Regions from separate parts of the Alteromonas sp. S167 genome, predicted to be linked through region 2. Evidence: predicted binding sites of a transcription regulator. Region 2 holds the regulator's gene; each other region holds the start of a gene.
The links. Region 2 encodes FliA, which starts transcription of late flagellar genes. Its sites were predicted from a motif close to CTAAAGNTNNNNNNNNNNNNGCCGATA; they were not measured.
Positions count from the first base shown of each region.

Region 1: V7R35_RS16635 (DUF5610 domain-containing protein) is a predicted target of FliA. The motif match lies at 1,920-1,946, and genes of this name have one in related genera.
Region 3: pomA (flagellar motor protein PomA) is a predicted target of FliA. The motif match lies at 1,439-1,465, and genes of this name have one in related genera.

Region 1 covers NZ_JAZETR010000013.1:354-3,637, forward strand. The annotation lists gene V7R35_RS16630 (RNA recognition motif domain-containing protein) at 27-491, shown strand; gene V7R35_RS16635 (DUF5610 domain-containing protein) at 553-1,890, opposite strand; gene trmA (tRNA (uridine(54)-C5)-methyltransferase TrmA) at 2,099-3,196, shown strand.
Region 2 covers NZ_JAZETR010000001.1:330,430-333,713, forward strand. The annotation lists gene flhF (flagellar biosynthesis protein FlhF) at 1-262, shown strand, start outside; gene V7R35_RS01355 (MinD/ParA family protein) at 268-1,134, shown strand; gene V7R35_RS01360 (RNA polymerase sigma factor FliA) at 1,131-1,862, shown strand; gene cheY (chemotaxis response regulator CheY) at 1,899-2,282, shown strand; gene V7R35_RS01370 (protein phosphatase CheZ) at 2,317-3,072, shown strand; gene V7R35_RS01375 (chemotaxis protein CheA) at 3,085-3,284, shown strand, end outside.
Region 3 covers NZ_JAZETR010000002.1:20,303-23,586, reverse strand. The annotation lists gene V7R35_RS03320 (farnesyl diphosphate synthase) at 1-870, opposite strand, end outside; gene xseB (exodeoxyribonuclease VII small subunit) at 900-1,142, opposite strand; gene pomA (flagellar motor protein PomA) at 1,516-2,277, shown strand; gene V7R35_RS03305 (flagellar motor protein MotB) at 2,277-3,206, shown strand.

The DNA.
Region 1 (3,284 bases), on a different contig from region 2:
AAAATAAACAATAGAAAGGTAGGTATATGAAAGTAGGCTTTATTCAATGCGCTGTTATTAGCGCTATTTTTGCAATCGCAGGTTATTTGTTATTTTCCTCTGCTAGTTTAGACGTCCATGTTCCGATCACGGTTTCAGCTGCTTTATTAATAAGTGGTATCGTTACTCCCTGGTTAGCATCACTTATTCAAAGTCCATCTTCCTCAGATGTGCGCGATCAAACAAATGAAGGATCAGTAGAAACACTTTATGTTGGTAACTTACCCTATCGCGCAAATGAAAACGCGGTTAAAGATTACTTTAGTGATTTCATCCAAGTTCAATCAGTTCGCCTGATGAAGGATCGTAAAACAGGAAAGAGAAAAGGTTACGGCTTTATAGAAGTTGTTACTAACGATCTTAATTCAGTCATTGAGAAAACAAACGACTCAATCTTTCAGGAGCGAACCCTCAAGGTTCGACCCGCTAAAGATAAAGTTGAACACGCCTAAATAAAAAGCCCGGTTAATACCGGGCTTTTTATTAGTTACTCTATTTACTAACATGCTCATATTACGCGTTATTTGGCTTGTCCGACGTTTGCTCAGTGCTGTCAGCCTGTGGAAGTCCCGCTAGTAATGTCTGATTAAACGAATGGAAGCGGTTTATTGCACTTACTAGGTCAGGCACCTGAACATCTTCCATATTACTAATTAGGCCACCAATTAACGCATTGTAATCTTCATTACTGTTCAAAGTCTTTTCGGCGTTAACAAACGTTCCCATCATCTTATCTAAATATTGAGAGATAGGACTTACTACATTACCAAACTTCGACTTATCGCTTTTCTCGTCATTATAATGTTGAATGCCTTCATAGGTCTTCAGCACCTCAGATTGTGTCGTTCTATTAAGGTTAAGCGCATAGCCAACTAATTCTTTATCATCAAAGCCTAGACTCAGCGCTTCTTCAAACGCTTTATCTATGTCACCACTATAAAATGTATCGGCAAGATCCTGCACCTGCCCTACTAAGTCAGCAATTGAATTTAGCTCGTCTTCATCAAGCTCGCCTTTCAAAGAAAAACTAATTCCGCTCTTCTCATAATATTGGTACGACGTAGTTTGTTGCGCGGCTACTGAATAGGCTGGTGCGTTTTGTCCTTCAGCATTCTCACCGTTGCTGCTCACAGTATTAGCTTTGTTCTCAGCAACAAAAGATAACTGCTGTGAAGCCTGAAAAGATCGCAAACTTTCAAAACTGAATGTTACTTCATCGCCATCTTTGGTTCTGATCAAAAGATTTCCCGATCTTTCATCAGAAGCCGCTACTGCGTTAAGGGCTGAAAGAGAGACCGCGTTAGGTGACTGTCGGCCGAATATATCAGTTTCTAAATCGTCAATTCCCGTATCAATAAGATCGCGGCTTTTTGTCATGCCCTGCTCTATCTCTTCATTCATAAAGCCAGCTAAGTCTTTTTCGGCCATCGCAAACCCACGGCTTACACCTTCTCTGGCCTGACTAAATAAACCGCTAAGCTTCTCGTCATTCGCACCACCATTTGCCGCGCCACGAATTACACCACCAACGAATTTCAAAACATTTCTCGCCACTTTCTCGAAATCAAAAAGGCTTGCCGGTTTGTCTTCAATACTTTTTGCTTTTACGTCTTGAGGCTTTTGACCGTCAAGCTCAAGTGTTTGACTAAGGCTGCTACTTACTACCTTAAGACCAATACTGGTTTGGCTACTAGACATAGTAACTTGTGCGGCCTGCTGTTTGCTGAATTCAGCTGCTTGCTGTAGCCCATCTTGCTGAAGCTGCTTTTTAAGCGCTTCGTTCGGGTGAACTGTTGCCTTTTGATCCGCCTTCGTCTCACCCATGAAAGCTTTAATTTGACCCACGTTCATAATCTGATCCTCACTATCCTCAACCAATATATCGGCAAAGAATCAATTTTGTTTAATTTTAATACACCTTTTTAATAAATGTAGAGATACCAAGGAATAACGCTAAACATGGCGTTCGCTAGTTGCAGATATTTTACAACCCACTACAATTCGCGACCTGTGCTCAAAAGCACGGCAATGTTTCTGAAGTATAGCGATGGAGAAAGGCATGAGCACAACCAGTCAAACTGACTATCAATCACAATTAGATGAAAAGGTAGAACGTCTTTCTGCGCTACTTTCACCATTTAAAGCGCCAGCGCTTGAGGTGTTTCCTTCTGCACCGATGCATTACCGTATGCGAGCGGAGTTTCGTGTATGGCATGAAGGTGATGATCTTTATCACATTATGTTCAACCAAGAGACAAAGGAAAAATACAGAGTTGATACTTTTCCACCAGCATGTGAAACCATTAATAAAGCAATGGCTGAACTGCTTGCGTTGATTAAACCGAATGATGTGCTTAGAAAGAAGCTGTTCCAAATTGATTATTTGTCTGCACTGTCTGAAGAGTTGGTGATTAGCCTACTTTACCATCGCCAGCTTGATGACGAATGGGAAGAACAAGCGCGTAAACTTAAAGCGCAATTAGAGACGACTTTCACGAAGGTAAATATCATTGGCCGCGCGCGAAAACAAAAACGCATTATCGACAACGATTTTGTCATTGAAAAGCTGCCTGTAAACGGTAAAGAGTTTATTTTCAAACACATTGAAAATAGCTTCACGCAACCAAATGCTAACGTTAACTGTAAAATGATTGAATGGGCACTCAATTGTGTTAAGCCCTTATCGGGCGACTTGCTGGAAATGTATTGCGGCGCAGGCAACTTCTCGTTACCACTCGCTATGCACTTCGATAATGTAATAGGCACTGAAATAGCGAAGCCTTCAGTACAAGCGGCTCAGTTTAATATTGAGCAAAATGCGCTTGATAATGTGAAAATTGTAAGGCTTGCTGCGGAAGAATTCACTCAAGCGATGAAAGGTGAACGTACGTTCAGTCGTCTTGAAGGCATTTCCCTAGAAGACTATAACTTTACCACAGTGCTTGTTGACCCACCGCGCGCAGGATTAGACACTGAGTCTTTAAAAATGATTCAGGATTACGACAACATTGTGTACATATCATGTAACCCTGAAACACTCGCCGACAACCTTAATTTGTTATGTGAAACACACAGCATTGCTAATGCCGCATTATTTGACCAGTTCCCTTTTACTCATCATGTTGAAGCCGGTGTTTTATTAACGCGTAAGCGTTAACAGATAGAAAATAAGAAAGAGGCGCTATAAGCGCCTCTTATCGTGCATTCTTGCTTTGTATCGCACTATTTTTTTCGCACCAAGCGAT
Region 2 (3,284 bases):
TCAGAGAATAATTGCTGCTTATGATGACATTGAACTAAGTGGCTGTATTTTCACAAAGTTAGATGAGTGCTACTCTTTAGGAGAGGTGCTAAGTGCGGCGGTAGAGTACCAATTACCGGTTAGTTATGTCACCGATGGTCAGAAAGTACCTGAAGACATTAAGATTGCAGAAGCGAAATCTTTAGTTTCCGCTGCTGCAAAGCTTTATAAAAAGTACGGTTTGAATCATACTAGTGCTAACAACGCCATTAAAACAGCATAAGCAGTATGATTGACGACCAAGCGAGTAGCTTAAGAAAAATGAAGCAATCACGGTTAATCAAAGTTATTGCCGTCACCGGAGGTAAAGGTGGCGTCGGTAAAACAAATATCACGCTTAACACTGCCATTGCCATGGCAAAGCAGGGTAAGCGAGTGATGGTTCTCGATGCAGACTTAGGTCTTGCAAACGTAGATGTCATGTTGGGCTTAAGAGTTGAGAAAAACCTTTCTCATGTACTTTCTGGTGAATGCACACTAGATGAAGTACTTGTCACAGGCCCTCATGGGATAAAAATTGCCCCTGCAACGTCGGGTACGCAGTCTATGGCAGAGCTATCGCCAACACAGCATGCAGGGCTTATTCGCGCCTTCAGCGAACTGCGCTCGCAAATAGATGTGCTTATCGTTGATACCGCCGCGGGTATCTCAGACATGGTGTTGAGCTTTTCAAAAGCGTCGCAAGATATCATGGTAGTGGTGTGTGATGAACCTACATCGCTAACCGATGCCTACGCACTGATTAAAATACTAAATCGTGAGCACGGCGTGTTCCGCTTTAAAGTTGTTGCCAACATGGTGCGTGATATTCGCGAAGGGCAAGAGCTATTTAGCAAGTTAAGTAAGGTTACAGGGCGCTTTTTAGATGTTGCACTAGAATTAGTAGCAACGGTGCCGTTTGACGAAAATATTCGCAAGGCGGTAAGAAAGCAAACCGCTATTGTTGATGCGTACCCAAGTTCACCGGCAGCGGTGGCTGTTACGCAACTTGCCAATAAAGCATTGTCGTGGCCAATTCCGGCGCAACCGGGTGGTCATTTAGAGTTCTTTATTGAACAATTAATTGCAGATAAAGCAGTAGGAAGTCAGCGTTGAATAGCAAGGCAGCCGCTTATCAACAACAAACCGATAAGTCGCAGTTAGTTGAAAGACATGCGCCTTTGGTTAAGCGTATTGCCCATCACTTGATGGCGCGTCTGCCTGCTAGTGTTCTTGTCGATGACTTAATCCAGTCTGGCATGATTGGGTTGCTAGAAGCCGCGAGAAATTTCGACGGCTCCAAAGGTGCTAGTTTTGAAACGTTTGCGGGTATTCGTATTCGCGGCGCAATGTTAGATGAAATTCGTAAAGGTGACTGGACGCCTCGCTCGGTGCATAGAAACGGCCGAGCTATTACCGAGGCAATATCGCAAGTAGAAAGCGAAACCGGTCGCGATGCACGAGATTCTGATATTGCTGCTAAGCTAAATGTAAGCTTGCAGGATTATCACCAAATGCTCAATGAAGTAAATGCTGGCAAGTTAGTGGGTATTGAAGATTTGGGTGTTTCTGAAGACGTCATTACTACCGAACAAAACAAAGGTAGCGACGCGCCTTTAGAAGATTTAATGCAGGGCGCCTTCCAGAAGGCGTTAGCGCATGCAATAACAACACTACCTGAACGAGAAGCGATTGTGCTCTCGTTGTACTATGATGAAGAATTGAATCTTCGAGAAATAGGTGAAGTGCTCGATGTTAGTGAATCGAGAGTGAGTCAAATTCACAGCCAGGCCATGTTAAAACTCAAATCACGAATGAAATCGTGGCAAGCTGACGAAGAATAGATATTAATAACAATTAACCCCTCACTGGAGGCTATTTTGGATAAAAGCATGAAGATTCTTGTGGTTGATGATTTTTCTACCATGAGACGTATCATCAAAAACCTACTTAAAGATTTGGGTTTCTCCAACATCCAGGAAGCGGATGACGGCAGTACTGCGTTACCTATGCTACAGCAGGGTGACTTTGATTTTGTCGTTACCGATTGGAATATGCCCGGTATGCAAGGTATTGACCTTTTGCGTGCTATCCGTGCCGACGACAAGCTTAAGCACCTTCCTGTATTGATGGTGACTGCGGAAGCGAAGAAAGAGCAAATCGTTGCTGCAGCACAAGCAGGCGTGAACGGCTACGTCGTTAAACCGTTTACAGCGGCTACACTTAAAGAAAAATTAGACAAAATCTTCGAACGTTTAGGTTGATCCAGACGCTCACCAGAAAAACGAGGTTTACTGGATGACAACGAATGTAAACGTTCCTATATCGCTAGAAGAAGCTAAACAGCTTGTTGCATATCTTGAAGAAGGTGACAACGAGTCTGCTAATGCGCTTCTTGAAGCAGCGTCAATGAAAGAAAATGTTGAACTGTTTGCTGAAGTAGGAAAGCTAACGCGTCAACTTCACGACGCACTAAATAATTTTCAAATTGACGACCGCATCAAGAATCTTGCCACTGACGATATTCCCGATGCGCAGTCCCGCCTTACGTACGTAATTGAAGAAACTGAAAAAGCTGCTAATACTACTATGGATGCTGTTGAAGCAAGTATGCCAATAGCCGAAGGTATTGCCGAAGGCATTGAGAAAGTTATGCCTGAGTGGAAAAAGCTTATGAACCGCCAAATAGAACTGGGCGAGTTTAAGGTGCTTTGTGCAGATTTGGATAAATTACTTGAAGACAGTGCGGATCAGGCAACTAAACTTACACAGCTACTTACCGAAGTGCTGATGGCGCAAGGATACCAAGACCTTACGGGGCAGGTAATTCGTCGTGTAATCGACTTGGTTAAAGAAGTGGAAGATAGCTTAGTGAACATGTTAACCATGTTCGGAGAGCGTGATGGTGCAGAACAAATTAAATCTTCTAGCGTTAAGGCCGATAAAGTTGATGGTGTAGAGGCAGAGGGCCCAATCATCGATGCCGACCAACGTGATGACGTTGTTTCTGGCCAAGATGATGTTGATGATCTTCTGTCTAGCTTAGGTTTTTAGGGGAGCGGGCGCATGTCGTTTGATGTTGACGAGGATATATTACAGGACTTTCTAGTAGAAGCTGGAGAGATACTTGAACAATTACAAGAACAGCTCGTTGATCTTGAGAACAATCCTGAAGATGCGGATTTGCTAAACGCAATATTCCGCGGATATCACACAGTTAAAGGTGGCGCAGGTTTCCTTTCGCTGACTGAACTTGTTGAAATCTG
Region 3 (3,284 bases), on a different contig from region 2:
TAGCTCGCTAAACGCAATTAAACTTTCTGTATTGTAGGGTAAACGTGACAAGGCTTGAAGTGCATTATTATGAAGCTTGTCTAATTCTTTCTTTGCACCTTCAAGTCCAAGCTTGGCAGGAAACGTATTTTTACCCAATGCTTCATCTGACCCTGCGGGTTTTCCTAGTTGCTCACTGCTGCCTTCCACATCTAGAATGTCATCTTGAACCTGAAAAGCCAGCCCAATATCGGTAGCGAATGCCATTAAATCTGTGCGTGTTGCATCAGTTAGCGACTCGCATACCGTTGCAACCATTTCCACACACGCTTTCAAAAGGGCACCTGTTTTTAATTTGTGCAGAGTTTTTAACTCTTCAAGCGATATGGTTTTACCTGTACTGGCAAGGTCGATGGCTTGACCACCACACATACCTGCATAACCCGCACTTTTCGCAAGTATGGAAAGAAGCCTCACGCGTTGTGATTGTGCGTAATCACTTAAAGGTGCGTCGGCAAGTACGCTAAAAGCCAAAGATTGTAGCGCATCACCAGCCAAAATAGCGGTAGCTTCATCAAATGCAATATGACACGTTGGTTTACCGCGACGTAAATCATCATCATCCATTGCGGGCAAATCATCATGTACCAGCGAGTAAGCATGGATACATTCAATAGCCATACTAATAGCCATTTGGTCTTTTTTGGGAATATCTAGTGTGTTACCGACTACCTGTACTAGAAGGGGGCGCATGCGCTTGCCGCCTGCTAACAGCGCGTGACGCATGGCATCTTTTAGTCGCGGTGCATAGTGAGGTAAATCGTCGATTAACGTAAGCAAAGATGCATCAGTTTGTGCTTTCACTTGCTGATGCAAATCAGAAAAATTCATAAGGTACCTGTTGGAAGTGAGTTACCGATTTAGGGTTGTTCACTTTCTGGAAGCGTTTGAAGTGTTTCTTCACCTTGGTTGCTAAGCAATATTTTCACTTTCTGCTCGGCACTTTCAAGGGACTGTTGGCCTTGACGGGAAAGCGCGATGCCGCGTTCAAACTTCTCTAGCGCTTTGTTTAAGGGCAAGTCACCGTTCTCCATTTCATTAACGATGGTCTCAAGCTCTGACAACGTTTCTTCAAAAGACGGACTTTCAGTTTCCTTCGTCATAAAAATTACTCAATATCTTCGCCAAAATACATGTATGGCGCACATTAACCGAGGGTTGCGTAGGGGTCAAATGGTTTGTCTGTATATTCCCAATATGCACAAAGGGTAAGACGAAAATTCATACCATTTACAACGCATTTTAAACTCAGGGCTGCATTTTAGTTGCTAGAAAAGTAAATGTGCTATATTCGATGTATTGTGAGGTTTTGCATTTAAACTGTCTTAAAAAGACAGAAAGCGTCATGGCAGCATTGTTCAAAAATATCCAATAAATGTGATATTTTTCAATAATGTTGTTTTAGTATTTTAATATAATGCCGATAGACTATTTGAATAACAGCAGCATTGTCTGAGCATAAATGGGGAAGAGTGAGTGGATTTAGCAACCGTCATTGGTATGTTGGGCGCCATCGGGTTCATTGTAATGGCCATGATATTAGGCGGCAGCTTAAGCATGTTTATCGACGTGCAATCAATACTAATTGTATTTGGTGGAACTCTATTTGTTGTCTTATCTCAGTTTACATTAGGCCAGTTTTTCGGAGCAGGTAAGGTTGCGGGTAAGGCCTTTATGTTCAAAATCGAGTCGCCCGAAGAACTTATCGAGAAAATAGTCGAAATGGCGGATGCTGCTCGTAAAGGCGGATTCCTTGCGTTAGAAGAAGCTGAAATTTCAAATGAGTTCATGCAAAAAGGCGTGGACATGCTGGTTGATGGGCACGATATAGAAGTCGTGCGTGAAACCTTATCAAAAGATATTTCCATGACGACCGAGCGACACGACTTTGGAGCATCAATTTTCAAAGGTATGGGTGACGTTGCTCCAGCGATGGGAATGATTGGTACGCTAATTGGTTTGGTTGCCATGCTATCAAACATGGACGACCCAAAAGCTATCGGGCCTGCAATGGCTGTAGCACTTCTTACAACGCTTTACGGCGCATTCTTTGCCAACGTGGTTTGTCTTCCAATTGCATTTAAACTGGCTGTGCGTGCAGGTGAAGAAAAGCTGAATCAAAGTTTGGTACTGGATGGCATAGTAGGTATTGCTGATGGGCAAAACCCGCGTGTCATTGAAGGTGTGTTAAAGAACTACCTTGCGGCCAGTAAGCGCGGCGCTGCAGAGGAAGAATAATGGCAGAAGAAGAATGCCCAAAATGCCCCCCCGAGGGGCTCCCTGCTTGGATGGGAACCTTTGCAGACCTTATGTCTCTGCTTATGTGCTTCTTCGTACTTTTATTGTCATTTTCAGAAATGGATGTGCTTAAGTTTAAGCAAATAGCAGGGTCCATGAAATTCGCATTTGGTGTGCAAAATAAAATTGAAGTAAAAGACATACCAAAGGGCACAAGCGTTATTGCTATGGAGTTTCGCCCAGGCAGACCCGACCCCACGCCCATTGAATCTATTCAACAACAAACTATTGATATGACACAGCAGATGCTTGAGTTTCAAGCCGGTGACGAGGACTCTGCTGGCGGTCGTCAAAAACAACGCGGTGAACAACGGGGTGGTCAATCGCAACAAACCGCCAGTGAGTCATCATCGTCAGCACCGCAAAGTAGCGAAGAATCTGAAACGGCTGAGTTAATGAAGAAAGTAGCCCAGCAGCTTCAAAAAGAAATATTAGATGGTTCAATTGAAATGGAGTCGTTAGGACAACAGCTCACAATTCGAATAAGAGAAAATGGTTCATTTTCTGCGGGCTCTGCATTTCTGCAACCGCAATTTCAGCCCGTGTTGAGAAAAATAGGCGGCATACTAGCTGAAGTGCCTGGTGAGATAGAAATTTCAGGTCATAGCGACGGACAACATATTGCCAATGAATTGTATCGCTCAAACTGGGATTTATCTTCGCAGCGTGCTGTAGCAGTAGCAGAGGCAATGCGTACTGCACCAGGCTTTGATGAAAGCCGTATGTCGGTTGTTGGTAAAGCCGATACTAACCCAATTGTTGAGAATGCCACGTCATCTGCTGATCGCGCAAAAAATAGGCGCGTAGAAATAAACATTAATCAAGGTAAGCCAATGCTGTCTCAGCCAATATCCGTGGTTGATCAATAGCTAACTCCAATAAAGAAGTTGGTGACCAAGTATCTATACAGAATTAGAAAAGGCGCTCTAAAGGCGCCTTTTCACTGT